2 regions of the Bacillus sp. EA-CB0995 genome follow, and region 2 is predicted to be linked to the other one. Evidence: riboswitches for the same ligand, from Rfam matches in the RefSeq annotation. Region 2 holds a riboswitch; the other holds the start of a gene.
The links. A riboswitch is a leader RNA that binds a small molecule or an ion and turns the genes downstream of it on or off. The one in region 2 is predicted to bind S-adenosylmethionine.
Positions count from the first base shown of each region.

Region 1: linked by a shared signal. The riboswitch ahead of metK (methionine adenosyltransferase) and the one ahead of ACEWFJ_RS17490 (Na+/H+ antiporter NhaC family protein) in region 2 are both predicted to bind S-adenosylmethionine.

Region 1 is NZ_CP169269.1:896,496-912,693, reverse strand. It holds gene ACEWFJ_RS04865 (S8 family serine peptidase) at 1-1,835, opposite strand, end outside; gene ACEWFJ_RS04860 (S8 family serine peptidase) at 2,147-6,304, opposite strand; gene ACEWFJ_RS04855 (response regulator) at 6,543-7,181, opposite strand; partial or broken gene ACEWFJ_RS04850 (GAF domain-containing sensor histidine kinase) at 7,156-9,014, opposite strand; gene ACEWFJ_RS04845 (hypothetical protein) at 9,406-9,831, shown strand; gene ACEWFJ_RS04840 (GNAT family N-acetyltransferase) at 10,093-10,626, shown strand; gene ACEWFJ_RS04835 (NUDIX hydrolase) at 10,698-11,342, opposite strand; gene mobA (molybdenum cofactor guanylyltransferase) at 11,365-11,955, opposite strand; gene ACEWFJ_RS04825 (MogA/MoaB family molybdenum cofactor biosynthesis protein) at 11,952-12,461, opposite strand; gene ACEWFJ_RS04820 (hypothetical protein) at 12,623-12,805, shown strand; gene ACEWFJ_RS04815 (hypothetical protein) at 12,809-12,994, shown strand; gene metK (methionine adenosyltransferase) at 13,041-14,240, opposite strand; SAM riboswitch class I at 14,406-14,530, opposite strand; gene pckA (phosphoenolpyruvate carboxykinase (ATP)) at 14,750-16,198, shown strand, end outside.
Region 2 is NZ_CP169269.1:3,371,875-3,388,072, reverse strand. It holds partial or broken gene ACEWFJ_RS17505 (murein hydrolase activator EnvC family protein) at 1-699, opposite strand, end outside; partial or broken gene gltP (glutamate/aspartate:proton symporter GltP) at 1,127-2,397, shown strand; gene ACEWFJ_RS17495 (ribonuclease FAU-1 family protein) at 2,460-2,987, shown strand; SAM riboswitch class I at 3,132-3,236, shown strand; gene ACEWFJ_RS17490 (Na+/H+ antiporter NhaC family protein) at 3,334-4,650, shown strand; gene ACEWFJ_RS17485 (lmo0954 family membrane protein) at 4,844-5,200, shown strand; partial or broken gene ACEWFJ_RS17480 (PspA/IM30 family protein) at 5,246-5,907, shown strand; gene liaF (cell wall-active antibiotics response protein LiaF) at 6,165-6,905, shown strand; gene ACEWFJ_RS17470 (sensor histidine kinase) at 6,905-7,966, shown strand; gene ACEWFJ_RS17465 (response regulator) at 7,959-8,591, shown strand; gene ACEWFJ_RS17460 (bifunctional metallophosphatase/5'-nucleotidase) at 8,745-10,286, opposite strand; gene ACEWFJ_RS17455 (hypothetical protein) at 10,222-10,503, shown strand; gene ACEWFJ_RS17450 (hypothetical protein) at 10,589-10,798, shown strand; gene ACEWFJ_RS17445 (class I SAM-dependent methyltransferase) at 10,832-11,608, opposite strand; gene ACEWFJ_RS17440 (YhfM domain-containing protein) at 11,720-12,586, shown strand; gene ACEWFJ_RS17435 (hypothetical protein) at 12,639-12,836, opposite strand; partial or broken gene ACEWFJ_RS17430 (site-2 protease family protein) at 12,988-13,110, shown strand; gene ACEWFJ_RS17425 (hypothetical protein) at 13,322-13,840, shown strand; gene hmpA (NO-inducible flavohemoprotein) at 14,194-15,402, shown strand; gene ACEWFJ_RS17415 (Crp/Fnr family transcriptional regulator) at 15,420-15,932, opposite strand; gene ACEWFJ_RS17410 (hypothetical protein) at 16,166-16,198, shown strand, end outside.

The DNA.
Region 1 (16,198 bases), 2.0 Mb from region 2:
GGATGCGCTTGCAAAATTAAAGCTGCTGTTCCTGTCACGTGAGGAGTTGCCATAGATGTCCCTGATAAGCGGACATATGCATTACCATAATTCACACCATCCTGCGGGTCATTCAAATATTCCGGTGCAGTAGAGAAAATCGACACACCAGGAGCGACTACATCTGGCTTAATGTCGTAATTTCCATTTACTGGTCCACGCGAACTGAAATCAGCTAAGTGGTCCCCTTCTGTTTTCGTATTGCTTAACGTTTCGAATTTAAAAGATCCTTCACCTAACGCCTTTAACCGTTCGCCATCCGCTTTGGACAGGCGGAAAGATGGAATATAACCGACACCCTCACCTAAATAGGAAGAGATTTGCCCGTCGACGTTGTTATACACGATAACCGCTTTTGCGCCAGCATTTTTCGCGTTTTTAATTTTTTCATCAAACGTAATTTCTCCGCGCTGAATCAATGCAATTTTTCCATTGAGATCTTTCCCTGCAAAATCAGCTGCTTTCCCAAGTCCTGCAAATACAATTGGGAGGGATTGTCCTTGGAAATCTGCTAACTTATCAGGAAAATCTTTCGCTAATAGTTGCATATTTTCAAATTTTTCATTCGCTGCACTTGCGCTAAATGTAGGAATCGACATAGAAACATCGCTTGCTCCTACTGAAATACCAAGAGCGGCCGCTCCTGGTGAACCGAGTGTTTTTTCACCCGGTCCAGCGTTACCAGCGGCAACAACTGTCACCACACCCGAAAGCATCGCATTATTTGTTGCGACAGAAGTCGCATATAACGGATCGTTCGTCTGCGCACCTAGCGACATGTTGATCACATCCATACCATCTGCAATCGCCTTATCGATTCCCGCAAGAATTCCCGCTGTATTTCCACCGCCCCAAGGACCTAATACTCGATAAGAATATAAATCGACTTCAGGCGCCACGCCTTTCACTGCATAATCCACATTATTTTTCTTTTGCGCTGCAATTGTTCCTGCCACATGTGTACCATGGTTTGTATAATACACATAACCAGGGGCAGTTGGCTTACCTGCTTTAATCCAATCCTCGTATGTTGTTTCCATCGGATCTGCATCGTTATCGACAAAATCATATCCGCCTTTATAGGCATCTTTTAGATCGGGATGATTATAGTCAATACCTGTATCAAGAACGCCGACTTTAATTCCTTGCCCCATAATGTTCTCGGCATGAAGCTTGTCCACACCAATTTGCGGAATGCTATCTGCCATTTTCGGATCGATTGTTTCTTTCGTTTCTACTGGAGGTTCTACTTTTACTTCGTAATCTTTAAAGACACGTTTGACTACGCCAGATTGCATTAAATCCTGCACGGCAACACCAGGTAACGTCATAGCTACACCATTGATTGCGTTCTTGTATTCGCGTGTGACCTTCATCGTTTGCGTATCGTACGTGCCGACGTCCTTCTTCGCTTTCAAGGATTCGACATGTTGTTTGAACACTTTATGTTCTTCATCTACTTTTGCTTGCGCAGTCGTCGCAGTGATTTTCTTCCCTTTCGCCGCTTGTTTCATTACTTCAATTTTTGCTGGTGCTTGATTGAATTCTACGATAACGTTAACTAATTCAGGACTATTTGAATTAATATCAGGTGAAATCGTGAAATTAGGAGTTGCATCTAACTGTTCCAATGCTTTCCTTTGTTCTGGAGACAAATTCGTTAGTACTTGTTCCGCATTATCAACCGGATTCAGTGCAACTGTGCTTTCTGCCAATACGTTATACGGAATGCCTTGTGACAATAGCATACCAGCTACTAATGTTCCTGCGAAAATCTTTCCTTTTCTTCTCTTCATAGCGCATCTCCCTTTACTTATTTATAACAATCCATGAAACTAGTAAACTACGATGCCATTCTGAAAATGAAACAAAAGAAGTAATCTTTAAAGCTATTAAAAAATATTTCAATTCAAAAATCTAATATAAAAACCCTTTTCTTTTTCGGATGGGCTAGTGCATAGTTTCAAACAAACGGAGCAAGCAAGTAGCGGGCTTGTTTGTTTCTTCCTAAAAATGGTTTTATATAGATAAAGCCTAGCGTTAAATGAAGTAAGAAATCATTAGTGGAGGATGAAGAAAACCCTCCACTAATAGAAGTTTCACTTTATTACTTTGATTTCGGCTCCAAACCGATCTGACGCAGGAAGTCTGCCAGGCCTTTTTTACCGATTGTTTCTTTTGGCTTAACCGCTTCTGGAACGCCAACTTCTTTTTGCAAGAAGTTTTTCTCAATGTAGCGGACATCTGTCTCGTCCACAACACCGTCTTGATTGATATCTTGCGGCACGATAGATGCATCCTTCTTACCATATACATCGACTACACTTTGCATATCGCGAATATCAATCAATCTATCACCATTCACGTCTCCTGCAAGATTTTTAGCACCTAGTCTAACATGTTGCCCGCGCATCTCACCGTTTACAGAATATCCAGGAATGAATTTCTTCATCGCTTTAAGATGTCCCGGAACATCAAAAACAACTGTGTATGCTTCAGTAGAAGCTGGGATACCCTTAATGGTGTAGAATCCTCTCTCATCAATTGTTCCCTTATATTTTTTACCGCTTGGGGACATCGCATATACTTGAGCACCGATTTTTGTATAATCCGCTTTTCTCAAATACTGAGAGCCCTCATTCCCAAGCAAAAATGCTTCTGGTCCGATAGAACCCTGCACTCTCGAATGCGTTGGAATAATGTTAAAATCTGCCGTGTTGAAATAAGGAATAGTAGTGGCTGCTGTTTGTCCCGCTTTCATATAAGACGCCTGTTGTACATTGAATCCGATAACATTATCGAAATATGCATCACTTACTACTTGGAACGTTACATCAAGGAAAGGCATATCTCCGTCCATACCGTTGAATGCATTTCCTTTCATAGATGCGCCAACTTTCACCTTATTATTGTAAGTTCCTTCAGTCACGACAGGTTCTTGCAGCGATACCTCCAAGCCTTTTTCCTTTGCGTACTGATTCACCGCATTGTTTAATTTCACATTCTCAAACTTGAACAGATCATTCATGAATTCGACCTGGAATTCCCCGGATACAAGCTGCTTCACATTATTGAGGCTGAGTGTCATCGTAACTGTATCGTCAATTTTCACATCTTTCTTATCATAACTAGCAGTCGTATATTCCGTACCTTCTTTCACGAAGACATATTTTTGTTTACCCATTGCCGTTGCCATATCAAACGTAGTCAAAGTCAAACGTAAAGGGTTTGTTGCAATATCACTTTCCTCAATTCCGAATTTCACATCTCCATTCGCTTGGATCGGGAAGAATCCATCTATGAATGGAGAATTTGCAGAGTAACCCATTTGGTTGGACGATTGATCATAGTTCAACCCTTTGGATTTTAATAGATCCACTGTTGCATCCTTAGCTGTTCCATGCAGCCATACCGCTTTTTGTCCATCCTCTTCCGTAAACATGGAATCATTGATCTCGATTACACCCGGTTTTTTGTCCATATTTACTTCCGGTGCTGTATTGTCCACAATAAGCGGATTATCTGCAATATATGATTTCCCTTCCTCATCGTGCGCAATCATTTCCAGTATATAATCGCCTGCTGGAAGCTTCACAGGAAGATCGCCAATCGGCTTGGAAGGATCATTTGTAAATGGATATACCGTACCGCTAAATGCTCCTATAAGAAAAGTTTCTCTGTCTGTCAGTAATCCACTAGTGTTCGCTGTTCCGATAAAACCTACAGCTTTTCCTGTTTTACTGTCCTTAACAAGCACATCAATTGTTTGCATCGGACTATTCAACTTCATGATTCCGTGAACCGTAGGTTCCAAATAATACCAGAAAGGTGTTGTATTTGTTACGGATGGTTTAGTCGTTTTTATATATTCAAATCCCTTTTCCGTCACCATGACAGCGAATGGAATTTGATACGTTTCGGCTGGATTGTTCGCATTCGTTACATGAATATATCCTTCGTATCTGCCTTTCGCTGCGCTAGAAGGAATCGTAATTTTCGGCTGCAACTCCTGCGATTGTCCGCTTGCTACTGTAAGAGATTCAGGAACCTCAACTTTTATACCGTTCTTCACTGCATCTTGAATACCTGTACGTTCGCCGTGATACTCCACTTCCACTTTAAATGATTTTTCTTCCTTGCCGTTGTTTTGAACCGTCACTTTTTTGCTCGCTTCAATTGGTTTACCCTCTTGCTTAAAATGTCTGCCGAACATAATAGAGCCTGTTTGGTCGTCAATTTCGACAATATTTCCGTTCTCAATATTTTTTGTTTTGTCCCATACTTTGATGGATGTGTCCGTATGAACAGCTTGATACGCATCGATGCGCCCCGCGCCCACTTCGTATACGGAATTCTTGCCATTCAAATCATCCGATGTATTCATAAGAGCTGCTTTCACATCGAAAGGAGTATATTCTGGATGCTCCTGCAGAATCAATGCTGCTGTACCTGTCACATGAGGAGTCGCCATAGAAGTACCAGACAGTCGTATATATGCATTGCTGTAATTCACACCGTCCTGCGGATCATTGATATATTCCGGTGCAGTAGAGAAAATCGACACACCAGGAGCGACTACATCTGGCTTAATATCATAATTTCCATTTACCGGCCCACGTGAGCTAAAATCAGCTAAGTGATCGCCTTCCGTTTTTGTATTGCTCAGCGTTTCGAATTTGAAAGATACTTCACCTAGCGCCTTTAACCGTTCGCCATCCGCTTTTGACAGACGGAAAGATGGAATAAGACCTACACCTTCACCTAAGTAGGCAGATATTTGTCCGTCGACATTGTTATACACAATAACCGCTTTAGCTCCAGCATTTTTTGCATTTTTAATTTTTTCATCAAACGTAATTTCTCCGCGCTGAATTAACGCGATTTTTCCGTTGAGATCTTTCCCCGCAAAATCAGCTGGTTTACCAAGTCCCGCAAATACAATTGGTAAGGATTGTCCTTGGAAATCTTCTAACTTATCAGGAAAATCTTTACCTAATAACTGCATGTTTTCAAATTTTTCGCTCGCTGCACTTGCACTGAATGTAGGAATGGACATAGAAACATCACTTGCTCCGACTGAAATGCCAAGAGCTGCCGTTCCCGGGGAACCGAGAGTTTTTTCATTCGGTCCGGAGTTTCCTGCGGCAACAACTGTCACCACACCTGAAAGCATAGCGTTATTTGTTGCGACAGAAGTAGCATATAACGGATCATTAGTTTGTGCGCCTAACGACATGTTAATAACATCCATACCATCTGCAATCGCTTTATCTATTCCAGCAAGGATTCCCGCTGTATTTCCTCCGCCCCAAGGGCCTAATACTCTGTAAGCATATAAATCTACATCAGGTGCTACACCTTTCACCGCATAATCCGCATTGTTTTTCTTTTGGGCTGCAATCGTCCCCGCTACATGCGTACCATGCTCTGTGTAATAGGTATAGCCTGGAGATGTTGGTTTACCAGCTTTTATCCAATCGGCGTATGTTGTTTCCATCGGATCTGCATCGTTATCTACAAAGTCATATCCGCCTTTATAAGCACCTTTTAAGTCAGGATGATTATAGTCAACACCTGTATCAAGAACGCCGACTTTAATCCCTTTACCTGTAATATTTTCTGCATGGAGCTTGTCCACGCCAATTTGCGGAATGCTGTCCGCCATTTTTGGCTCGATTGTTTCTTTTGTTTCTTTCGTTTCTACCGGAGGTTCTACTTTTACCTCGTAATCTTTAAAAACACGTTTTACTACTCCGGATTGAATTAAATCCTGCACTGCAACACTAGGTAAAGTCATCGCTACACCACTGATTGCATTTTTGTATTCACGTGTAATCTTCATTTTTTGCGTATCGTACGTGCCAGCATCCTTCTTCGATTTCAAGGATTCGACATGTTGTTTAAACACTTTATGTTCTTCATCCACTTTTGCTTGCGCAGTAGTAGAAGCTATTTTCTTTCCTTTCGCCGCTTGTTTCATCACTTCAATTTTTGCTGGAGCCTGATTGAATTCCACGATAACGTTAACTAATTCAGGACTATTAGAATCAATATCAGGTGAAATCGTAAAATTAGGACTTACATCTAACTGTTCCAACGCTTTTCTTTGTTCTGGAGACAGATTCATCAGTACCTGTTCCGCATTATCAACTGGCTTCAGTTCAACCGCGCTTTCTGCCAATACGTTATACGGAATACCTTGTGACAATAGCATGCCAGCAACTAACGTCCCCGTAAGAACCTTTCCAAATTTCCCTCTCTTCATACAAGTTCCCCCATCTTTGTTTTTATTTGTAGTCAATGTATAACATAAATTCACGAAGCTATTAGACTACGACTCTACTTCCTTATTTTATTAAATTTATACTTTTCTGAAAATTATCAAAAAGGAATATTTTTTATAGTTATTAGTTCTATACCGTATAGTACAAAAGAACTACTCCGTGCCTTATTATTTCGAGTGAAATAATAAAACACAGAGCAGTTCTTTTAAGCGCTTTTATTTAAGAAAATGGAACAAGCTGATTTCGAACGGCATATATGACTGCTTGTGAACGGCTTTTCACATTTAGTTTTTTGAAAATCTTATTAATGTGAATTTTAACTGTCTTGTCACTGATATATAGGGCTTCAGCAATTTCTTTATTACTAAGACCTTTGACCAATTCAAACAGAATTTCTTTTTCACGCTCTGTCAGTTCATTTTCATTTGATTCTGATTTCGTTTGCTGATGGTATGTAATCAACTTTTTAGTCATGCGCGGGTGAATCACAGAATCTCCTTGTAGTACCATTCGAATTGCGGCTACCACTTGCTCGGATGATGAATCCTTTAGTAAATAACCGTCTGCACCTGCCCGAAGAGCAGACATCAAGTATTCATCATGTTCATACATCGTTAATACGAGAACGCGGCAGTTCGGATACTGTTCTTTCACAAGCGATGTAGCCTCAATACCATTTTTTCCTGGTAAATTAATATCCATTAAGATACAATCAGGTCTGCACTCTTCCACTTTCTTTAATACCTCATCCCCGGAAACAGCTTCTCCAACTACTCGCATATCAGATTCGAGTTCCAATATACTTCGAATTCCATCACGCAAAACAGTATGATCATCCACTACTAATATTCGAATCATGATACTCCTCCCCCATTTCTGAATCTGGAATTAGCAATGTGATTTCTGTGCCTTTTCCTGCTGAACTATCAATCTGAAGGGCAGCCCCTAGCTGTTCAGCCTGTTCATTCATATGTAATATACCATAATGCGGCTCATTCTTTGCTTTAATCATAGATTCAAAAAGGGAAAAGCCAATTCCATTATCCTTCACTTTCAAAAGTACATGTTCCCGTTGATAACTGAGTAAAACGTCAACTTTGTCTGCCTTTGCATGCTTTACAATGTTCTGCAAGCTCTCCTGCAAAGTATCGAAGATGACTCGTTCTTTCGTAAAACTAAGTTTTCGAGAACGGCCTCTTTCATGATATGTAATAGCTAGATTATATTCTTGTTTTAAGGATTGAATTTTATTTGTAATTGCTTGTTTTAGCCCTAACCTTTGTGTTGGATATGGCTTTAAAGCATAAATAGAATAACGAACTTCCCCTAAACTTTTCCGTAATTTTTTTATGCTTGTATCTACCACTTGCTGCATGTCCTTTGGTCGATCTGCGTACTTTTTCTGAGCTGACTCCATCTGGAATATCACTCCGGCCAATGCTTGTGCGATTCCATCGTGAATTTCACGAGCAATTCGATTTCTTTCTTCCAAAATCGTTCTTTTTTCTTGTTCAGAGACAAGTGTCCGTGTTTTAAGCAAGCTGCCCAATTGATTGGCAAACGTAGCTAAAGTCTGTACATCTTCAGTAATAAAGCTCGCACTTCTGCTTTTCCCTGCTACAAACATTCCAACCAATTCATGATTTACTTTAAGAGGTAAATATACAAGAGAGCGCATCGTATTTTCAAACACTTCATCTCCCGGAGCCATACCTGTTTTCCAATCCGTAACAACAACAGTTTCAGATATCTCTTCAAACTTCGTATACAGGTCAGAATAATCAGAAATATCACGGTGCACTTTTCCATCCTTTAATAAAAGTGTCCAGTTTTCCTCATCTTTTGCCCATAAAACATATGCCTGTATTCCTAGGAATCCTTTCAGTGATTGTTTCATTTGCTGTAAGTTTCCGGCGGATAACCCATGACTTAATTCCGTCGTAATGGAAAAAAGCTTATATAAGCGTTCTTTTTCCACCCGTATTTGTCTAACGAAAGAGCTAATAATACAGATTGCCACAAGCGGGAAGAAGAAGAACAGAACCATAATTTCATCCATCACTCCGCGATATCGGTAATCTAAAATATGTATAAGCGAGGAGTAAAATAAACAAAAACTCACACTCAATAATACTAATATATTTTTTTACGCCACTCTTCTAGCGGATATGGCTGAGGAAGAAGTATGATTAAAAGATCGTAAAAAATGCTGTTAAAAAAGCAAAGAAACACGCTGAATAAAAATAAGCTTATGAATTTTTCATATAAAACTGAGAGATTCATCCCAGAAATAAAAAGAGAGAGACATTCGCTGGAAAGCCAGTCTGCTAATATAATACTAAGAGCAAGCTGAGCACAATTAAATAGTGTCCTTTGCATAGGTAAGCGGCGAAGCAAATGGATACATAACATCACACATACACAAGAAACAACAGTTATATGTATTCCAAACTGCCAATTCATTACATAAATGAGCGTAAGACTTAGTGTGATTCCCCCTCTCCAAATACGGATAGGAAAATACTCAGTAATTCCCATAAACATAATTAACACCAAAAGCAGTATGAGATGAGAAGGCATTTTACTTAAAAATAAGGAAATGATAACAGCAATCACACCAAGAAAAGAAATAGAATAAATATAAAAACTAGCTACTTGTTCTCTCATAGAAGTAAAGTCTATCTTTTTCAAAACGATCCCTCCCCCAAAATCTATTATCATCATTATCTAACAAAAAACCGGCACTGGCAAAATGAGAATGTTCCCATTAGCCAATCACCGGTTGTCCACTGTTCCTTAGAAGGGGTGGTACAATATTAGTATAAAACGAGCCTCCTTATTTGACTATCCATCAAATGTTATAATTGTAAATATATTCTATTCTAATCATATAGAACTAAAGATGTATATGAATCAACTTCATAATTGTTTCTTTACCAGTAAAAGATAATGCCTTGGATCCAATTTGTTCATATAATTTGTACTGCTGAAAGTAATTTGGGCCATAAATAAGCTTCATATCAGAATCATGCAACATACTCATATTTTAAGTGCGTATTAAAAAAAATGAGGTGATTTTTTCATGAATAATCAGCCAATGTACTTTCCGCATGTAAATTATAATCAACAGCCGTATTATCAACACCCAGATTATCCACAACCAGGTTATCAACCATTCGAGGACACAAGGGAAATCGACGATGATGTCTATCGTCCCGACGATGCTGAAGATGCTCCAACAACCCCACCACCGGCACAAGCACCAGCAGCACCAGCAGCATTTTCTTCTCCTATACAAGCGTTTCAAATACGATCAGCGATGTGTAATTGTTTAGGTAGATGGGGATTTATTGGTTTAAGAGGACAAGGACCTTTTGGTAGAGATTTTTGGTTTTATACAACTGAAGTTAGACAAAACGGAGTATCCGGATATATTTGGCAATCAGGACGTCGACGAAAAGTAAGCTATCGGTATGCACAAATTAGAAACTTTATGTGTGTCTCTTAACGGAAATAACAGACCAACTATTTGAAAAGAAGAGGAGAAGTCCTCTTCTTTTTATATTCATTTCACTTGTAGCATACATAAAGTGAAACTTCCATCAGTGGGGATTTTACGGGCAGTTATCCCTCACCTATCTTCCTCGTCTCTCTTTGAATCTTGAGGTGGAGGTCTTACTGCCCGTTAATGCGGGATAAATTTTACGCTATTCAAATTCAAACATTAATATTATGATGAACTTAACTAATTCGAAAGAAGTTGAGAAATATGAAAACAATATGTTTAAGAAACGGAAAAGAAGTAATTATAAGAGAGGCTTTACAAAAAGACGCTCAATCTATGATTGATTTTTATAATGTAGTCGGCGGCGAAACTGATTTTCTTTCATTCGGGAAAAATGAGTTCAGTATGTCTTTAAATGATTATGAAAAATTCATAGAATCTACTGGAGCAGATAATAGTTCCATCATCTTACTAGCAACAATGGATGATGAAATCATAAGCATCGCATCTATTACCTCGAGTCCAAAAGCTAGAACAAAACACGTAGGAACACTAGGGATCGTAATTGCAGAAGAGTACTGCGGATTCGGTTTAGGTAGAATACTGATGGACGAGCTTATCGAGTGGGCAAAATTAAATGGGACTACGAAGAGAATACATCTCGTAACGAGAGAAGATAATGCTAGAGCAATAGAATTATATAAGAAAGTTGGCTTTAAGGAAGAAGGATTATTACAACAAGATACGTATATAAATGGTGTTTATTATAATACTCTTATTATGGGCTTGATGATTTAGATACCTATATAACGTAAAACTTCCATCAGTGGGGCTTTTCTTCATCCCCCACTGATGTTTAGTCATTCGCTTTACGCTTCAGTACTCCCTAACGATTTCATATTCTCTCTCATCAACCTTATAATGCTCTCATAATACGAATGTTCATGCTGAACAAAGTTACTTTTATCTACAGCCTTATGGATTAAAACTTTTTCCCCGGCTTCATTCACTTCGAATCCTTCCACTGTAATTTCATTCATTTCTCCTAACCAAAGTTCAGAGAAACTATTAAATTCAGTTTTAACAATGCCTGATACTTCTTCTATTTGCAGCTTATATTCATCCATTGGTTTTTTATTTTCATATAAAAAAACGTGAGCTAATTCTTTATCAATAAAATCTCCTATTGTAACGCAATAATCGATAATACCTAATGACACTAATTCATCAAACGAGACATCAATCCCTACTTCTTCCTTCACCTCTCGGATTCCATCATATACCGTTTCGTGTGCCAATATATGCCCAGCAGCTGTAATGTCTAACAGATTCGGATAATCCTTTTTTGTCTCACTACGAATTTGAAAGTGAACATAATCTACTCCGTTTTCTCTACTTATAAACCAACACTGAAACGTCTCATGCCAATGCCCCAGTTTATGTACCTCTTCACGGGTTGCTACTCCTATTGGATTTCTATGATCATCAAATATTTTCAGTAATTCGTTCTCCATGATAGCTTCTCCCCTTCCCCATTCACTTCCTATTCTGTAATTGGCTATATTCTTCTTTTGTATTCACATTAAGAAATAACTCTTTCGACAGCTGTGATTCTTCTGCCGTCACATACTGGACATTACACTGAGATAATAGCCCCTGCATACTTCTCTTACCTTCTTTTAATAACTGTTCTATTTTTCCTTTTACCTTGTGATGATATAGCGCTAAAAGTGGTTGTTTCCGTCCTTCAACTAGTGGAACAATTGCTTCATATGTTTCGTCTGCTCGTTCGATGAATGTCATCGCCCATGCTTTCGAAATATTTGGTGTGTCACACGGTGCAACAATATACCAATCTGCATCTACAAATTCCATGCCTGTTAATAAACCGGCAAGCGGACCGTTTCCTTTATACAGCGCAATATCTTCTACAACTGGTACATACAGTATATGCGAGAGCTCATTTGTAATCGCTGGATGGCTAATCACAACAATGTCTGTAACAACTTCTTTCAATGCTTCTATACTATGTTCAATAAATGTTTTTCCGCACCAAGTTACTAATGCTTTCGGTTCTCCAAAACGACTGGACTGTCCGCCGGCTAATACAATTCCTGCAATTTTCACTGGCGATGCAACTCAAATGTAATGTGTCCAAGCTCTGGTAAAATTAATTTCTTCATCGCAAGGCGAACCGCACCTGTTGATCCTGGCATAGAAAAGACAACTTTCCGTCCAATTGTCCCGCCAATTGCCCTGCTTAACATCGCCGCGCTTCCGATATCTTCTAAATAACTAATCATCCGAAATAGTTCTCCAAAGCCTACAATTTCTTTATCAAGCAACGCTTCCACTGCTTCAATTGTGACATCACGTTTTGTAATTCCTGTACCGCCGTTTGTTAACACAACATCTACATCTTCTTGCTGGCAGCCTGCTAACACAGCTTGCTGAATACTTTCTTTATCGTCTTTTACAATTTCATAAGCCGTTACTTGATGATTTGCTTCTATTAATAACTCTTTTAATAACTGTCCGCTTTTATCTGTTTCTTCTGTACGTGTATCCGAAATCGTTATGATTTTACAACGAACCTGTGCCGGTGCTTGTTTTTTATGTTCTGTGACGCTCATTGTCATTCGCTCCTTCTTCTGAACTATCTAAATTTTATCATATATGATGCAGCAACAAAAAAATGTGCGGCATGTCACACATTTTTATAGAAAAAATATCTCACTTCCGAATTCTTCCTTATAATAGAAATATAGGGATTTTCAAAAGGGAGGAATTTCATATGGATACAATGCGAAAATTAACGACACTATTTATCTTACTTTTCGTCGCTTCCATTAGCGCCGGCATGGCACTAAAAGACGCTGTACCTTACGCAGTCATTGGCGGTTTTGGATGTGCAACAATCTTTTTACTTTGCAGTGCATACTGCTTCGGAAAATCCCGTTCACAGAGGGGGCAATAATTGATGTTCGGTAAAAAATCAGCTATGTGTACATCATGCGGAAAGGAAATTGCGGTACACGAACGTTCTTGGATTTACATGCAATATCCGCCAAGCGGCATAACAAATATTCAAAAGTATATTGAACTAGGCGGAGAAGTGTATTGTACTTCCTGCGTTGGGAAGTTAGAAAAACAGGAAAGTAATTAAATAAAAAAAGCCTTGCACGTGTGTGCAAAGCTTTTTTCTTCCTATATTATAGACCAGCTTGCTCTTTTAAAGCTTCAGCTTTGTCTGTACGCTCCCAAGAAAGATCTACATCAGTACGTCCGAAGTGGCCGTATGCTGCTGTTTGTTTGTAAATTGGGCGACGTAAGTCTAGCATTTTGATGATACCAGCTGGGCGAAGATCGAAGTTGCTGCGGATTAGTTCTACTAATACTTCTTCAGATACTTTTCCAGTGCCGAATGTATCAACAGAGATAGATACTGGTTTCGCTACGCCGATTGCGTATGCAAGTTGTACTTCTGCTTTGTCAGCAAGACCTGCTGCTACGATGTTTTTCGCAACGTAACGAGCTGCGTATGCTGCAGAGCGGTCAACTTTTGTTGCATCCTTACCAGAGAATGCACCGCCGCCGTGACGAGCGTATCCACCGTAAGTATCTACGATAATTTTACGACCTGTTAAGCCAGCATCCCCTTGTGGTCCACCGATAACGAAGCGGCCAGTTGGGTTAATGAAGAATTTTGTTTCTTCATCGATTAACTCAGCTGGTACAACTGGTTTAATTACAAATTCTTTTAAGTTGCGATCGATTTGTTCCCAAGTAATCTCTGGGTGATGTTGCGTAGAAATTACAATTGTATCAACGCGAACTGGCTTACCGTTTTCATCGTACTCAACTGTTACTTGTGTTTTACCGTCTGGACGTAAGTATGGTAATGTATCATCTTTACGAACTTCTGTTAAACGACGAGCTAATTTATGAGCAAGAGAGATTGGAAGCGGCATTAATTCTTTTGTTTCATTACATGCGAAACCAAACATTAAACCTTGGTCGCCTGCACCGATTGCTTCGATCTCTTCGTCAGTCATTTGACCTTCGCGTGCTTCTAACGCTTTGTCAACACCCATTGCGATGTCAGCAGACTGCTCATCGATAGATGTTAAAACTGCACAAGTTTCTGAATCGAAACCGTATTTTGCACGAGTATAACCAATTCCTTTAATTGTTTCACGAACGATTTTTGGAATATCTACATAAGTAGAAGTCGTAATTTCTCCTGCTACCAATACTAAACCAGTTGTTACTGTTGTTTCACAAGCTACACGTGCGTTTGCATCTTTTGCTAAGATTGCATCTAAAATTGAATCAGAAATTTGGTCACTAATTTTATCTGGATGTCCTTCAGTTACAGACTCAGATGTGAACAGATGACGTTTTTTTGTCATGTGGTAAACCTCCCGACAGTAAATGTATATATTGTACGGAACTCATCCTTAATTTGCCACAAACTGCGACATTCATGTATTCTCCCACAAGCGCAAAATAAAAACCTTTCCTATATATAGAGGAAAGGTTGTATTCGCTACTTGCATACTGCTTTTTGCCCTTCGCTCTTATCGCTCGAGACATTACATCTCGCACAGGTTTAAGCACCTATTCACTTGAACTTGTCGTACATACAAGTGAGGTTGCCGGGCTTCATCGGGCCTGTCCCTCCGCCAGCTCGGGATAAGAGAGTATCCGTCCTCAACTATACTAAAGAAATGCTTTTCATTTGTCAATCCATATACACATATTCCTATAAGTTTTTAACGACAGAAATTTATGGAAAAAAATAATATAATAACACAAACAAAAATAAATAAATAGTATACATTATTTATATGATTGTGTTATACTCTTAATGGGGATTACGAGAATATTTATAAATTAAACAAAGGATGGTATATAAAATATGAGTACTGTGAATGTCCAAATTGGATTACATGAGTTATTAAACGGAAGCAATGCACAGGTTCAATTGAGCGTTCCACAATTAACGGAAAAAGTATTAATGAGAAATGAAGGACGATTAACTTCTACTGGCGCTGTTTCTGTTTCAACAGGAAAATATACAGGACGTTCTCCGAAAGATAAATTTATTGTAGACGAAGCATCTGTTACGGACAAAATCGCTTGGGGTTCGGTAAACCAACCGATTTCTGAAGAGCATTTTAATAAATTATATACAAAAGTATTAGAATACTTAAAAGAAAAAGAAGAACTATTCGTATTTAAAGGATTTGCAGGAGCAGACCGCAACTACCGTCTTCCTCTTCAAGTTATTAATGAATATGCATGGCATAACTTATTCGCACATCAATTATTCATTCGCCCAACTGAGGAAGAATTAAAAAATCATGATTCACAGTTCACAATTGTATCTGCACCAAACTTTAAAGCAGATCCAGAAGTTGACGGCACGAACTCAGAAACATTTATTATCGTTTCATTTGAAAAGCGTATCGTGTTAATCGGCGGTACAGAGTACGCTGGTGAAATGAAAAAATCAATCTTCTCTATCATGAACTACTTACTTCCAGAACAAGATATTTTTTCTATGCACTGCTCTGCAAACGTAGGTGAAGAAGGCGATGTCGCTTTATTCTTCGGTTTATCTGGAACAGGTAAAACAACATTATCTGCTGATCCAAACCGCAAATTAATTGGTGATGACGAGCATGGTTGGTCTGATAACGGTGTATTCAATATTGAAGGCGGTTGCTATGCAAAATGTGTGAACTTATCTCGCGAGAAAGAGCCACAAATCTTTGATGCGATTAAATTCGGCTCTGTTTTAGAAAACGTTGTGCTTGATGATCATACACGCATTGCAAATTATGATGACACTGCATTAACAGAAAATACACGTGCAGCTTATCCAATTGATGCAATTGATAACATCGTATTACCTAGCGTTGCAGGTCATCCAAATACAATCATTTTCTTAACTGCTGATGCATTTGGCGTATTGCCTCCAATCAGCAAATTAACGAAAGAGCAAGCTATGTACCATTTCTTAAGTGGTTACACGAGTAAACTGGCAGGAACTGAGCGCGGTATTACTTCACCGCAAGCAACATTCTCAACATGCTTCGGTTCTCCATTCTTACCGCTTGATGCATCTCGCTATGCAGAAATGCTTGGAGAAAAAGTCGAGAAGCACGATGCTAAAGTATTCTTAGTGAACACTGGCTGGACTGGCGGCGAATACGGCGTTGGAAAACGTATGAACTTAGGTCATACACGCGCAATGGTGCAAGCTGCATTAAACGGCGAGTTAGATAGCGCTGAAACAGCGAAACATGATATCTTTGGTCTTGAAGTACCACTTCATGTTCCTGGTGTACCTGATGAAGTATTA
Region 2 (16,198 bases):
TTCTTCTAAACTTTCCATCTCAGAATCTATCTTTGAAGCTTTTTCGTGTAAATCGGTAATTAATGCTTGCTGTTGTTGCTGATTTGCTTGTAGTTCTTGCTGTTGTTTCTGTAATGTCTGTTCAGATTCCTTAAGTTGTGTTTCCTTTTTCTCAATCGCTTCTTTTTCTTTTTTAACAGTTTCTTGATCTTGTGTTTGCTGTTTTACGATATCTGTATCATTATTTAAAATTACACTTACAGAATACATATTTTCTATTAGTTCAGCGATATTGTTCGTGTTAATTAATACTTCTGTAATTAAATTTGTACGTGGTTGCTCTTGCATGGACTGTAATCTCTGCTTAATTACTTCTTGACGTGTATCGATTTTTTTCTGTAGTTCTTCAATATGTTTCTTTTTCTCATCAATACTGTTTTGTGTTTTTTCGATTTCAGCTTTTGTTGCGTTTAAATCTGCTTCATTTTTATTAATAGAAGCAGTTAATTCATCGATTTTTTTCTGTAAATCTTGTATTTCTTTTTCGATTTGTTCTTTTTCAGTTGATTTCGTATGTATTTCTTGTTGTTTACCTTCTAATTGTGATTGAATATTAGATAATTTATCTTGACTCGTCTCCGCATATACTGGTGAAAGCAATGGAGAAACGAAAATAGAGCCGGCTGTCAGTAAACTAAACGCTGTTATTTTTTTGTTCATCTGTCTATCCCCTTTCCCTATTCTATATAATCACAGGAAGGAGAAAAATGTCTATTGTTGTAATGATAATGTAAAAAAAATTAAGAAATTGTTATTAAATGTCGAAAATTACAAGGAAATCACATAAAAATTGTTCGTCTCTACTATAGAAATTTATTGATGTTACGAACTAACATATATTGAGAAATAAGAGAAGAAGGAATCGTTCTCATGTTAGGTTTTCTGACATCAGGTTTATTTTTGTCAAGAAAAATATTTGCACAGAGGAAAATTTATTTAGTTGTCAGATTTCTATTTTTGCCTTATCATTTTAATAGGGGCGAAAGTATTGAATAGTCTCATAATATTTAATACTGCGATTTTTATATTTTAGTAGAAAAATAGAATATAAAAATTAGGAACATCTAAGAAGGGGGTTGCAGCAAGTATGAAAAGAATTGGACTTGCATGGCAAATTTTAATAGGTCTTGCTCTCGGTATTGCCGTAGGAGCAATTTTTATGGTGATCCGATGGTTGGTAAGATTTTACAACCGATTGGTGATATTTTTATCCGCTTAATTAAAATGATCGTCGTACCGATCGTTGTTGCCAGTCTTATTATTGGGGTGGCAGGCGTTGGTGATATCAAAAAGCTCGGCCGATTAGGCGGGAAAACAATCCTTTATTTTGAAATCATTACAACAATTGCGATTATTGTTGGTTTATTAATTGCAAACATATTCCAGCCAGGAAAAGGCGTGGATATGTCACATTTACAAAAAACAGATATTTCTAAGTATACAGCTACAACAGAGCAAGTACAGCACCACTCATTTGCAGACACATTTGTAAATATCGTTCCAACGAATATTATGGACTCGTTAGCAAAAGGAGATATGCTCCCAATTATTTTCTTCTCTGTGTTATTTGGTTTAGGAGTAGCTGCAATTGGAGAAAGAGGGAAGCCAGTTCTGAATTTCTTCCAAGGTGTAGCAGATGCAATGTTTTGGGTGACAAATCAAGTAATGAAATTTGCGCCGTTTGGTGTATTTGCGTTAATTGGCGTAACGGTTTCTAAGTTTGGTGTAGCGTCATTAATTCCGCTAGGTAAGTTAGTTATTGTTGTTTATGGAGCAATGATTTTCTTTGTTGTTGTTGTATTAGGTCTTACAGCAAAAATATTTGGAATTAATATTTTTCAGTTCTTTAAGATTTTAAAGGACGAGCTTATTTTAGCGTATTCTACCGCGAGCTCAGAGACGGTTCTACCAAAGATTATGGAAAAGATGGAGCGTTTTGGTTGCCCGAAAGCCATTACATCTTTCGTTATTCCGACAGGTTATTCATTTAACTTAGATGGTTCAACATTATATCAAGCAATTGCCGCTCTTTTCTTAGCGCAAATGTATGGTATTCACTTATCAATTACAGAGCAAATTACATTGCTTCTTGTATTAATGGTTACTTCAAAAGGAATTGCTGGTGTACCAGGCGTATCATTCGTTGTATTATTAGCAACGCTTCATACAGTAGGTATTCCGGCTGAAGGTTTAGCATTTATCGCTGGTATTGACCGTATTTTAGATATGGCACGTACAGCAGTAAACGTAGTAGGTAACTCATTAGCTGCCGTTGTAATGTCTAAATGGGAAGGGCAGTACGACGCAGAAAAAGGACAAGCTTATTTGAAAGAGATTTCAGAGAAGCAAGCAGCTTAAATTCCAACAAAACCCTCACGTTATACGTGAGGGTTTTTTCTATATGAAAGAAGTGACTGTAAATGAAACGGAAATATGGAGATGGATCATCGTGGAAACGACTAGTTGATAAAGCATATTCAGTAAAAGAGGTACAAGATGGTATGTTAGGTATACTACATATGAAACAAGTGAAAGAGCTTAGCTACAAGCAATATCGTAATAGAAAGGTTTGTATTGCAAATAACGATTATACTTGGGTACAGTATTTTATAAATGGAAAAAATTTTGCGATTACAGCTATGTTAAATGAGAAAAAAGAGTTTGTACAATATTATATTGATGTGTCAAAAGAGTATAAAATTGATACAAGAGGAATACCTTATTTCGATGATTTATATTTAGATGTTGTGCTGTTACCGAATGGTGATATGTATTTACTAGATGAAGATGAGCTAGAAGAAGCATATGCAAACGGAAATATTTCAAAAGAAGAGTATAAGTTAGCCTGGGATACGGCAAAGTGGCTTATGGAAAAAATTGAAGAAGAACATTTTTTTTGGTTTTCAATTTTAGAAACAGAAATTTTGAAAATAAAAGATATTATTTAATTGCATGGAATGTTTGATTCATTCGTAACTTTGTATAAATATCAAAAAAATACCAACTATTTTGATAGAAATAATGTTTGACATTTTCTTTTGCAGCGAGTAAAGTAATAAAGGATTGATTTACACAAAATATAATATGAAACCTTCTTATCAAGAGAGGCGGAGGGACTGGCCCTACGATGCCTCGGCAGCGGACTCATGTAGAGTGCTGTGCCAAATCCAGCAAGCGATATGCTTGATAGATGAGAAGAGTGTTTCTTATATGATATATAAGACCTCTTCTCTTCAGAAGAGGTCTTTTTCGCTCTTGTGAAGGAAAGGTTTAGAAATAGGAGAGGATATTACTTTGGAACAAACAAAAGGAAATGGATGGGCATTATTGCCGCTTGGTATATTTTTAGCACTATTTATTGGTTCTGGTGTGATTACAGGAGATTTTTATAAGTTACCAATCGTAGTTGCTATTTTAATTGCAGTTGCTATCGCGTTAGTAATGAACAGAAAAGAAAACTTTACGACAAAGGTTGAACGTTTTGCTAAAGGGGCTGGCAATCCAGATATCATGATTATGGTATTAATCTTTGTATTAGCAGGTGCATTTTCTGAAACGGCAAAAGGTATGGGCGCTGTTGAAGCAACAGTAAACTTAGCTCTTACTATTTTTCCGCAAAGCTTGTTAGTTGCTGGACTGTTTATTATTGGTGCGTTTATTTCATTAGCTATGGGAACGTCAATGGGGACAATTGCAGCATTGGGGCCAATTGCAGTAGGAATTAGTGGGCACACGGATATTTCTATGGCACTAGCTATGGCGACAGTTGTTGGCGGAGCGATGTTTGGTGACAATTTATCCTTTATTTCAGATACGACAATTGCTGCGGTGCGTACACAAGGAACGGAAATGAAAGATAAATTTAAAACAAACTTCTTGATTGTATTACCAGCTGCCATTATTACGAGTATACTTTTAATCGTTCTTACGTTAGGAACTCATACAAATATGACAGCACATGCGTTTAACTGGGTGAAAATTTTACCGTATGCAGGGGTGTTAATTACAGCGCTGCTCGGATGTAACGTACTCGTTGTATTAACTGGAGGAACAGTGTTAGCTGGTATCATTGGCATGTTAGATGGAAGCTACACATTAGCAAGTTTCTTTAAAAGTATTACAGTAGGAATTAATGGTATGATGGAGATGGTATTATTAGCGATTTTAATCGGTGGAATGGTTGAAATTATCCAATATAACGGCGGTATTCAGTATTTAATGAATATACTAACGCGTAATATTCGTTCGAAAAAAGGTGCAGAATTTGGAATTGCTGGTCTTGTAAGTATGACAAATATGTGCACAGCAAACAATACGATTTCTATTATTTTCACGGGTCCACTGGCAAAGAATATTGCAGATCAATATAATATTGATCCGAAAAAATCTGCAAGCTTATTAGATTTATTTTCATGTAGTGTGCAAGGATTAATCCCATACGGCGCTCAAATGTTAACAGCGGCAGGGTTTGCTTCACTTTCACCAGTTGAGTTATTACCGTATTCATTTTATCCAATGCTAGTTGCTGTTTGCGGTATTGTTTCAATTGTAATTAATTTTCCGCGTCTTTCACCTATAGCTAAGAAAAAGGAATATGAAAAAACAGCATAATGAAAAAGAGGATGTCTTGTATAAGGCATCCTCTTTTGTTTTGAATATAAAGACTAATTTCATCTCACTTTAAATATAGGTCTGATGATGAATAGGACTTAAGTCTGAGAAGAAAACGGTTCTTAAGCTCGTTATAGAAAAATGAAAAAATAGTTAAGATAAGAGTATCAAATCGAAGGGAGGCAAGCACAAGATGAAACAGTTTCTAGCGTTTATCGCAGCCGGTATTTTAGCTTTAATTGCTCTTGGAAGTCTTGCTGGTATTATAGGATTTGCAATTGGAGCAGGGATTGTGTATTGGAGCTACAAATCATTTGTGCGAGCACGATCATTTTTTGGAAAGTTAGCTTGGGGTATTGTCGGTTTAGTTGGCTTGTCAATCGGCCTTTCCAATTCACCAGCATTAATCGGTATCGTAGCAGTAGTCGTTCTATATTATGGATACCGCGAATGGAAAAAAGAAAAAGTTGTAGTAGAGTCTGCTTCAGAAGGTTCTAAACCATATAGCAATTTTGAAGATGAATGGAACAAATTAATGAAAAATAACTAATATTAAACAACTAAAATAATAAAGTAGAAGAGAGGAAGATTTAAAATGAAACAATCATTATTCGGACGTGTACGCGAGGCAATACTTGCAGATCTTCATAATGTGTTAGACGAGAAAGAAAGAAAAAACCCAATTGCGATGTTAAATCAATATTTACGTGATAGCGAACGTGAGGTAATAAAAATTGAAAAGTTAATTGAGCGTCATAAAACATTAAAATCTAATTTTGCTCGTGAGCTTGAGCAGGCGCGTTATTTCGTAAATAAGAGATCCAAGCAAGCTGTAATTGCGCAAGAAGCAGGAGAAATGCAACTGCAAGAACGTGCATTAGAAGAAGTCGCATATTACGAAGGGCGAGTAGCTCGCTTAGAAGAAATGTATGCAGGTGTTATGGAACAAATTGATGAATTAGAGCGTCGCCTTTCTGAAATGAAAAATAAATTAAAAGAAATGAATGCAAAACGTATGGAATTAATGGCACGTGAAAATATGGCACATGCGAACCGTCGCATGAATACGGCTCTGCATAAAATGGATGAAAATAACCCATTTTTACGCTTTGAAGAAATTGAAAATCACATTCTTGATTTAGAGCTTCGCATCAATGAAGATCATGAACGTGACACATTTGATATGAAGATTGCAAAGCTTGAGCGCGAAATGAAGGAGAAAAAGAAGTATCTATAACAAAAGAATCAGTAAAATAATTGTAGTACATTATAAAACAAGCTTATGATATAGTGATAGAAGAAAAGGTGTTGGAATGCAATACCTTTTTCTTCTGTTTATCCCGCATTAACGGGCAGTAAAACCCCCACCTCAAGATTCAAAGAGAGACGAGGAAGATAGGTGGGGATAACTGCCCGTAAAAGCTCGATTGGTTCAACTAACTATCAGTGGGGGATGAAAAAACCCCCACTGATAGAAGTTTCACTTTACATATGACAAAGAAAGGGGAGCTGAGATGAAGAAACAATTTTCGAAAACACAATTTGTAGGAATGCTCCTCATTATATTTGGATTTGGTCTTGTTCTTGATATGATTCTCGGACATTTTGAGCCGGGTGCCCTTATTTTTGCTTTTATTATGATTATGTTTGGAAGGAATTATCGAAAAAAGAACCGATATGTGAGAGGAAATGTGCTTTTATTTGTCGGAGGACTCACTTTCGTATTTTTCCTGTTTTCATCAGCAGCCTTCGTGCTTGTTCTATTTGCTTGTTTAGCTTTCGTTGGTTATCAGCTTATGCAAGGTCAGCAGAAGTCAAAAATGGTACAGGTCGAAATTAAGGAAAAAGGATATATAAATGAAGAAAAACAAATCTATCGAACAGAACCGTATCTTAAGAATATAATGGTTGGTAACGTACGAATAATGGATCATATTTATGAGTTAGAAGATATTAATGTCCAGTATGGAATCGGTGATGTTGAAATTGATTTAACAACAGCTATGATTCCAGAAGGAGAAACCGTCATTGTTATTCGTGGTGTTATTGGTAATATTCGTTTGTATGTTCCATACGATATTGAACTATCTTTAAATCATTCTGTTGTTATTGGAAAAGTTTTGCTTCCTAATCATGAAGAAACAGGTTTTAATCGCAATGTAACATTCAAAACAGAACACTATAATGAGGCTCCTAGGCGTATTAAAATTATTTCTTCGCTTATCGTAGGCGATACGGAAGTGAGGAAAGTATAATGAAAAGGCACAAGAATATTTCATGGATGTATATTCGCTACTCTATGTTATCTGCTAGTAGTATTGCATTCATTTGTACCATCGTATATGTATGGAAAAGTGGGCAATCTGTATATGATTTATTATGGAAAGAATCGATTGCTTCTGTTCCAGTTGGATTGTTTCTTATCTGCATGAGTCTTCTCATTGGTGGAGTTGTTGGGTATGCGATTGGTTATTATATGCAGCAGCGTATTCAAGGTTTAACGACTTTTTTATTTGAAGTAGAACGAGGGAATTTCCCGAAAGATGCTTCGTTTACTGCAGAAGATGAATTTCATGAAGTGGAGCGAAAGGTAATTGTACTTGCTAGGAGATTAGAGGAGCAAGCAGGATTATTTCAAAAAGTAACGAATGAACGAGCGCATTGGAATGAAGAAATGAGACAAAAGGTTATTTCAGAAGAGAGGCATCGTTTAGCTAGGGAGCTTCATGATTCTGTAAGTCAACAACTCTTCGCTATGTCAATGATGATGGCAGCAATTAATGAGCAAACTGCTAATATATCAGAAACTACTCAAAAACAATTACAACTTGTTGAAAATATGGTTGTAAATGCACAATCAGAAATGAGAGCATTGCTCCTTCATTTACGTCCTGTTCAATTAGAAGGTAAAAAATTAACAGAAGGTATTGAAGAATTATTAACGGAGCTTTCAAGAAAACAACATATGAAGATTGAATGGTTGATTGAGCCAATTCAATTGAAAAAAGGTGTAGAAGATCACTTATTCCGTATTGTACAGGAAGCGTTGTCAAATACACTGCGACATGCACAAGCAAAGAAAACAGAAGTAAGGCTGCGTCAAATTGATGAATATGCAATTTTAAAAATTATTGATGACGGCGTAGGTTTTGAAGTAGGCGTCAATAAAGCTGGATCATACGGTCTTCGTTCCATGCAAGAACGTGTCCATGAAATTGGCGGAACTTTAAAGGTATTAAGCTTCCCGAATAAAGGAACGCAAATTGAGGTGAAAGTGCCGATTCTTATAGATAGAGAGGAGGAACAGCATGATTAAAGTATTGCTCGTTGATGATCATGAAATGGTTAGGATGGGTGTATCTGCTTATTTATCAACTCAGCCGGATATTGAAGTTGTAGGAGAAGCAGAAAACGGAAGAAAAGGTTCAGAATTAGCATTATCATTAAAACCAGATATTATTTTAATGGATCTTGTTATGGATGAAATGGATGGTGTCGAGGCAACGCGTGCGATTATTCAAGAATGGCCGGAAGCGAAAATTGTTGTTGTAACAAGTTTCTTAGACGATGAAAAACTGTATCCAGTCATTGAAGCCGGTGCAACTAGTTATTTATTAAAAACATCAAGAGCAAGTGATATAGCAGATGCAGTGCGGGCAACGTACGATGGAGAAACAGTGCTTGAACCGAAAGTTACCGGGAAAATGATGTCACGTATGCGTCAAAAGAAAGAACAGCCGCTACACGAAGAATTAACAGAGCGCGAGTTTGAAATCTTATTATTAATTGCACAAGGAAAGAGTAATCAAGAAATTGCAGATGAGCTATTCATTGCTTTAAAAACAGTAAAGACGCATGTAAGTAATATTTTAAATAAATTACATGTAAGTGATCGTACGCAAGCGGTTATTTATGCGTTTCGCCACCAGCTTACAAAATAAAAAAGGCCGTAGAAACGCCTTTTTATTTTGCATTGTTTAGTGTTATGTTTACTTGTTTAGAAGATTCTGTGAGAGAGTATCCAATATGTAGTAAGGGTTATTCAATTCTTTCTGTATATAAAGGTAGATATTTTTAACATATTTTTCATGATGTTAATCCAATTTTTGAATATGATTGGCTTGAATGCTTTCTAAAGATGGAGTAGAACGAATGTAATTTGCGAATGCTTCTTGATCTGTCGGGCCTTCAACGCGATTTCGTCCCTTTTGGAAAATTGTAAATTTATCGCCTCCGTTTGCCAGAAAAGAATTTACTACGACAGAGTATGTTGCATCATCTTCGAGTGGTTCCCCATTTTCTAGTGTAATTGATATTAACTTATTTTCTTTCCATGTGTAATGAATTCCAGATACTTGTAACATACGTATTTCATCAGTCCATTGTTCATGCAGTGCACTTCGAATTTCTCTACCCGTTAGATCCATTTTAATGAGTTTATTTTCAAAAGGTTGAATGAGAAAGGTATTTTCCCATGTAATGGAACCAGCTGGTAAATCATGACGGATACTACCTGGATTGACGAATGCAATGTCAGCCTGCATAGCTTGACGTTGAGATGCAGCAAGAAGAGCACCAAGGTCTGTTTCCCCGTTTCTATTTTGATCTCGTGTCAGCTTGTGTACGCTTTTTCCAAGTATTTGCTCGGTTAATGGGGCTATCTTTGTTTGATAGCTCTGTAGCCATGTTTGGATGATTGGATTAGGTTGTATTTGATTATGATAAGTAGGAATAATCTTTGCTGATTTTTTTGTAATATCTTTCGTTTTGCGATTAATTGTGAGCTGCACATTTGCAAAAGCTCTTCCGTAAGAATACCCTTCAACGAGTAGTTTTCCATTAACATATCCATTCATATAAGAATGATTATGTCCACCAAATAATACATCTACATCATCGTCAACTTTGCTTGCTAAATCAGCAAGTGGCCCGTAGGTAATTCCGCCTGTTGTCTTGCCAGCTACATGAGCAAGAACGATAATTGCATGGATGTCTTTTTGCTGTAATTCTCGTACGTACTTTTGAACAGCAGTAGCTTCATCTAAAAAAGTGACCGCTGAAATATCATTGTGCATAGTAAGAAAAGGTGTATCTTTTGTAACGATGCCAATAAAAGCAATGGGAATACCATTGATCCACTTAATCGCATATGGTGGAAATAGAGGTTCATTTGTGTTAGTATCTACTACATTTGCACAAACATAAGGAAAAGAGCTACCTGGAAACATACCTGTTTTTGGATGAAAACCCCCATCAATAAGTCGCTTTAGTTCGTCTATACCTTCGTCAAATTCATGATTACCAACTGTTCCGACATCAAATTTCAGCATATTTAAAAATTCTATTGTTGGCTCATCTTGAAAGAGAGCAGAAATGGGAGGACTTCCACCAACCATATCACCGGCATGAACAAGTAAGGTATGAGGAAATTGTTCTTTATATGATTTGATATAAGAGGCTATATAATCGGCGCGGCCAGCAGGTTGTCCGTGTAGCATTGTAGTTGTATTAATTTGTCCGTGCAAATCATTTAATCCGATTATTTGCACATGTATTTCGGAAGGTTTTGAAGTGGGAAACAATGAAGAAAGAGTTATAGAAATGAGAAAAGGGATACATAAAAGAAAGTTAATCATGTTGTCACTCCTTACATATACTGGTGTTTTTATTGTAATAGAAGGACAACTTTTTATTTTATTAAAAAATCGTAAATTTTTTGTGGAAATTGTAAGGTTTTTTATCCCATATGAACAGGCAGTAATCCCCCTACTGATGGAAGTTTCACTTTATCAAAATAGGAGAAAATCTGCCACTGTAAGATTAGAGGAAGATAAGTGCGGGGAGTTTTCATGAGAAAAAGAAGGATTTATTGTTCAATGTAGAGAATAATGTAATCATCCACTTGCTGGAAAGAACAGACAAAGCAGAGGTGACGAAGATGCTTGTAATGGGTGTATTGGTATGTATTACTGCAGTTTGTGGTTTTATATGGTTATATTATTCTCGTTCGTTTAAACAAGCAGGAGTGTTACTTTTTGATAAAGGTAGTTTGTTTGGAAATCAATCCAGATTTTTAGTATGTTCGAAGTGTGGAAGAGCACAGGCAAGAAGCGGTGGATATCAAGAGTGTTGCCGAACAAGGTTATGAAAGAGTAGCAAGCCTCACAATGTGTGAGGCTTGCTACTCTTTCACGGCTGTCCAAATAGTCCAACGATCCTGTTCTATAATAGGAGATTTGTTATGAAGTTTAGAGTGAATATGCTCTAATAATTGAGAGAGTTCATCATCCGATAATTCATGTAAAATAGAACGACCTGTCCGAGGTGATAAATCTTGAAGTAAATTTTCAATTGAAGGATGGACTTTACGAACTTCCCAAAGAGTTTCAATAGGATTTGTATGGAAGCCGCTGTTGTGTAACCAATATAGTATTTGATTTGTTTTAGGTCTTCGTTTAGCTTCTGTATGGAGTAATTTTGGATAGCAAGAAAAGAAATAGCCGCGAATATGTTCTGAACTTCCTGGAATCGCGCAGTCTTCAATTGTTCGATCTTGGAGAATAAGTATACCGTTTCGCTTTAAAATGCGATATGCTTCTTGTAAAAATTGTGGAATATGCTCTAGATGATGAATAACAGCTCGTGATATAACGATATCAAAGGTTGCATCTGCAAAAGGAAGGTTATGAGCGTCACCTTGTACAAATGAAACGTGTTGTATGTGAGCGCAATTTTCCTTGGCAGCTTCGAGCATCTCATTTGAAAAATCAAAACCAATTGCTTCAGCTACCCCCATCATAGCGAGTTGTTTTGTATAAATACCACCACCGCATCCAATATCAATCACTCTCTTTTCTTTGACGTCTACAATATTTTGAATCATAGACGTCCATGAATCCGTTGCTTGACGATTTGTATACGTATATTTATTGTTTGGGCTGTGAAAATCTATTGGCATGCTGTAAGCCCCCTTTCATGTATATTATATCCGATTTTGTTTGTTAGGTTGATTTTGTTTTCTTTTGAGAACAATAAGCTTTTCTTATTTTGAGAAATGAGGATGGGAGCTATGCGAAAAAAATGGTTATTCATGTTTGTTCTTTTCTTATTAGTCGGATGTAACCAAATGGGTAAGAAAATAGAACAAGGTGAGAAATCAGCAAAAGAAGCGGGGAGTGTTATGGAAGAGAGCATACAAATAATTGTATCCCAAACAGGACAAGAGGAAAAAATATTGAAGGACGAGAAAGCAAAAATTGTTGCAAATATTATAAATAAAGCGGAGAAACAAAACGTAATAGGTGAATTAGGTGAACCGGAATATGTAATTAGAATTAAGAAAAACGGACAAGAAGAAAAGTATAAAGTTTGGCTTCGTACAGAAGCGAGAACAGGTTGGTTACAAAAAGAAACCGATACAAAAAATTTCTACCTTATATCAAAGGCGGATACAGAAAAGCTGCTTTCTTTGTTTCCAACAGCACCCTCAACACAAAATGAGGACGAACAACAATCAACTATAACTGAAATTACGAAAAAGGATTTACAAATTACGCGTTTTCACATTAAAACAAAGGAAAATACAGTTCATTATACGGTGTATTACACGATTTCAGATGCATTATATAAAAAGTTAGAAAAAGAAAAAAATTATTATTTTCAATTACATTTTCCTCCGAAAGTGCAAAAGATAATAAATAAAGAAAAAAGTGATGCAATTCAAGGTGAAATAGTGAAAGAAGGATATAAACAATATGAAGTGAACTTTTTTGTTCCTGCTAACAATTTATCATCGTCTCAACTAAAAATGTTAGAAGCGTATTATGATCAATATGATTTAAAAATGTTTAATCATAAAAAAGAAGAGATTGGTGCGTTTCAAAATATTATTCAAATAGTGAAAGAATATGGAGAAAAGATGGAGTTAGAAAGATAAAGAGGCTTTCTTTTAGGAGATGAGAAAAAGAGTGATAGATATCATCACTCTTTTATTTTGTTTTTGTTGACGGTTCACTCATAGATTTTCGCGTAATAAAATAAGCGATAATAAGTGCAGAAAGGATAATGGAGCTAATGAAAATATTGTTTGGTAGCCAATCTAATAGTAATACATATCCAACAGTATAAAAAATAAGCATAGAAGCTAGAAAAGATAAGGCACCGATCATAACAGATTGTAATGTCACCGTTTTCACCTCCTTGCATGTATAGTATTGGCCAAAAATGGATCAATTAAACAGTGATTTCCAATAAACTTAAAATATATGGCATAATAAGAAGAAAAAGATTATTGGTAATGAGAGGAATATGAAATAAAATACAAAAGAACTATGGGGAATGCTTGCAGCAGTTGGTGTGTTTCTGCTATCTAAATTAAAATGGGTATTTGCTATTGTGAAACTAGCAAAATTTTCTACTGTATTTAGTATGTTGCTATCTCTCGGTACTTATGCAGTGATACAGGTATGTTCAATTGCAGTACTCGGATATGCTACATATTAAGGAAATACTATCTTGCAAGAGCAATTCCCGACGCGTAATTTGTAGAAAAACGTTGTCGAAATGGTAAGAACAATTTATACAGGAATCCTTACTTCTTTATAGAAATTTACAAATATTACACTTTATAGAAATGAATGTAATATTTACATAAGGAAAAGGAGTAGGGTGTATGAAAAAGATGTGGAGTACACTTGGAATTCTTATTGTGATGGGAATCATGAGTTACGGCTTAACCAGGTTTTTTGTACACTATGCGAGTAAGCCAGTTAGTGTAGCAACAATGCCGAAAGTAGAAGAGGTCGATGAGAGGAAAGAAGTGTTACAATTTATTCGTACGACACACGAAAGCTATAACGGCTTTTTAAATTATGGAAAAGCAGAAAAATATACAGATGGAGATTGGAATCATTTAATTAAATGGTCTCAAGAGCAGGAGCAATCTTTAAAAGATTTTGAGACAAAAGTGAAAAATAAGCAAATAAAACGAGATGTGAAACGAAGTTATGAAATTTTGAAAAAAGGGGTAGCAGCTCGTAATATTGAATATATCATTTATGCACATCGTGTATATCATGACCTTGATATTCTTGTAAATAAATATACAGGTGAAACGAATATTTGGGGGTATACAGAGTTTGGAAATGGGAAAGATGTAAAAGTAATAGAACAGGCATTACAAGCACAGTAAAAAAGGCATACTTAGTATGTCTTTTTATTATTGATGTTACTTTAATATACAGTAACATTCTTCTCGATCCCACGAGGAATTTCTTAACGAAGATAGAGGGTGTCATTTATCCCGCATTAACGGGCAGTAAGACCCCCACTGATGGAAGTTTCACTTTATCGGATAGTAAGACCCCATCTCAAGATGGAGAGACAAGTACAGAAGATAGGGGGACACTGATTAAAGTTTCACTTAATAACGTTTTTCACAAAACCATCATGTTTATAGTGATTAAAATCACAACTTATATCTTTGATATCGTATACAATGGAAATAGTTAAGGAAATAGCTAAGGAAATAGAGGAGTGGATAGTATGTTAAGTCCAAAAACAATTGAAATTGTAAAATCAACTGTACCGTTATTACAAGAAAAAGGTGTGGAGATTACAACACGTTTTTATCAAATTATGTTTTCTGAGCATCCGGAACTATTAAATATTTTTAACCATGCAAATCAAAAACAAGGGAGACAGCAGCAAGCATTAGCAAATGCAGTTTACGCAGCTGCTAATTATATTGATAACTTAGCGGTGATCATTCCAGTTGTGAAACAAATTGGACACAAACATCGTAGCTTAGGTATTAAAGCAGAACACTACCCAATTGTTGGTAAATGCTTGTTACAAGCTATTAAAGAAGTAGCTGATGCTCCGCAAGAAGTATTAGATGCTTGGGGAGAAGCTTATGGTGTGATAGCTGACGCATTTATTGGTATAGAAGCAGAGATGTATGAAGAAGCTGCAGCAAAAACGGGCGGTTGGAAAGATTTCCGTAATTTTATCGTTGTGAAAAAAGAAAAAGAGAGTGATGTGATTACATCCTTTTATTTAAAACCGGAAGATGGGGGAGCGCTATCTTCATTCTTACCAGGACAATATGTAAGTGTACAGTTAAATATTAAAGGAGAAACATATACACATAACCGTCAGTATAGTTTATCAGATGCACCTGGAAAGGATTACTACCGTATTAGTGTAAAACGTGAGAAAGGTGCAGAAGGCCTAGATGGAATGGTATCGAATTATTTACATGATCATGTAAATGAAGGAGATATTTTACCGTTAAGCGCACCAGCAGGAGATTTTGTGCTAAATATGGATTCACAGTTACCAGTTGTATTGATTAGTGGTGGTGTAGGAATTACACCAATGATGAGTATGTTAAATACATTAATTGAGCAATCGCCAAACCGTAATGTATACTTTATTCACGGGGCGTTAAACAGTGATGTACACGCAATGAAAGACTATGTTGCAAATGTAGCAAAAGAGCATGAACAAGTAGAAGTATATACTTGCTACTCTAATCCAACTGAGCAAGATATGAAAGTAAAAAATTATGATAAAGAAGGGTTCATTGATTTAGCTTGGTTACAAACTATTGTTCCTTCCGCTAAAGCAGATTTCTACTTCTGCGGACCGGTACCATTTATGAAGCATATTAACGCAGCTTTGACAGAATGGGGCGTGACACCAGAGAATATTCATTTTGAATTCTTTGGGCCAGCAGCTAGCTTACAATAATTAAAAAGAACGAGGTGTTAACTCACCTCGTTTTTTGTTTGTTCTCGAAGTAGACGATTCACTGTTTCACGCCGAATGCCAATGAGTTGACCAATTTCTGTTTGGTTTAAAATTTCATATATCGGAATGTCTCCTAAATATGTTGTAAACCATTTTTGTAAACGAAGTAGCCTCTCTTTTGGAGAAACGGTTGTAAGCTGATCAATACGCTCTTGCATCGTTCGTAATTTTGTTTGCAGCTGAAGGGCGATATCGGCATAAGATTCGGGATTTGCACGTAATTGTTCATACCATGTGTTGCATAAAATCGGCTCTACTTCTGTCTTAATTAAAGCGATTGCAGTGCCATGATATTCTTTTGGAGAGATTAAAGAGTGGTGAGGAATCGTTTCACCTGGAACAATAATATTAAATAAAAAAGGCGCGCCATCTTCTTGGAGACGAACTACCTTTAATAGACCACTTTTTATAAAATATAGAGGGCCTTCCTCTCCTTGACGAAATAGTATTTCTCCTTTATGTAAAATCAATGTAAGCACCTCTTTATATATTGCTTTTAGCTTTATTATAGAGGAATTGTTTGTATAAGACTATAGTTATGAAATGCAGAAGAAATCTTATAGATTTATTCTGCAATTTAGTAATCTTCTGCTAATGGAAATTTTAATTTATTGACGAAATATATCATATTACAGTAGTATACTGTTTAGTGTGTATGTGTAAGGACGGTACTAGAAAGGAATATTTTTTTAGGGGGCATACCATGTTAGATGAAAAAATGACTGATGTGAAGATT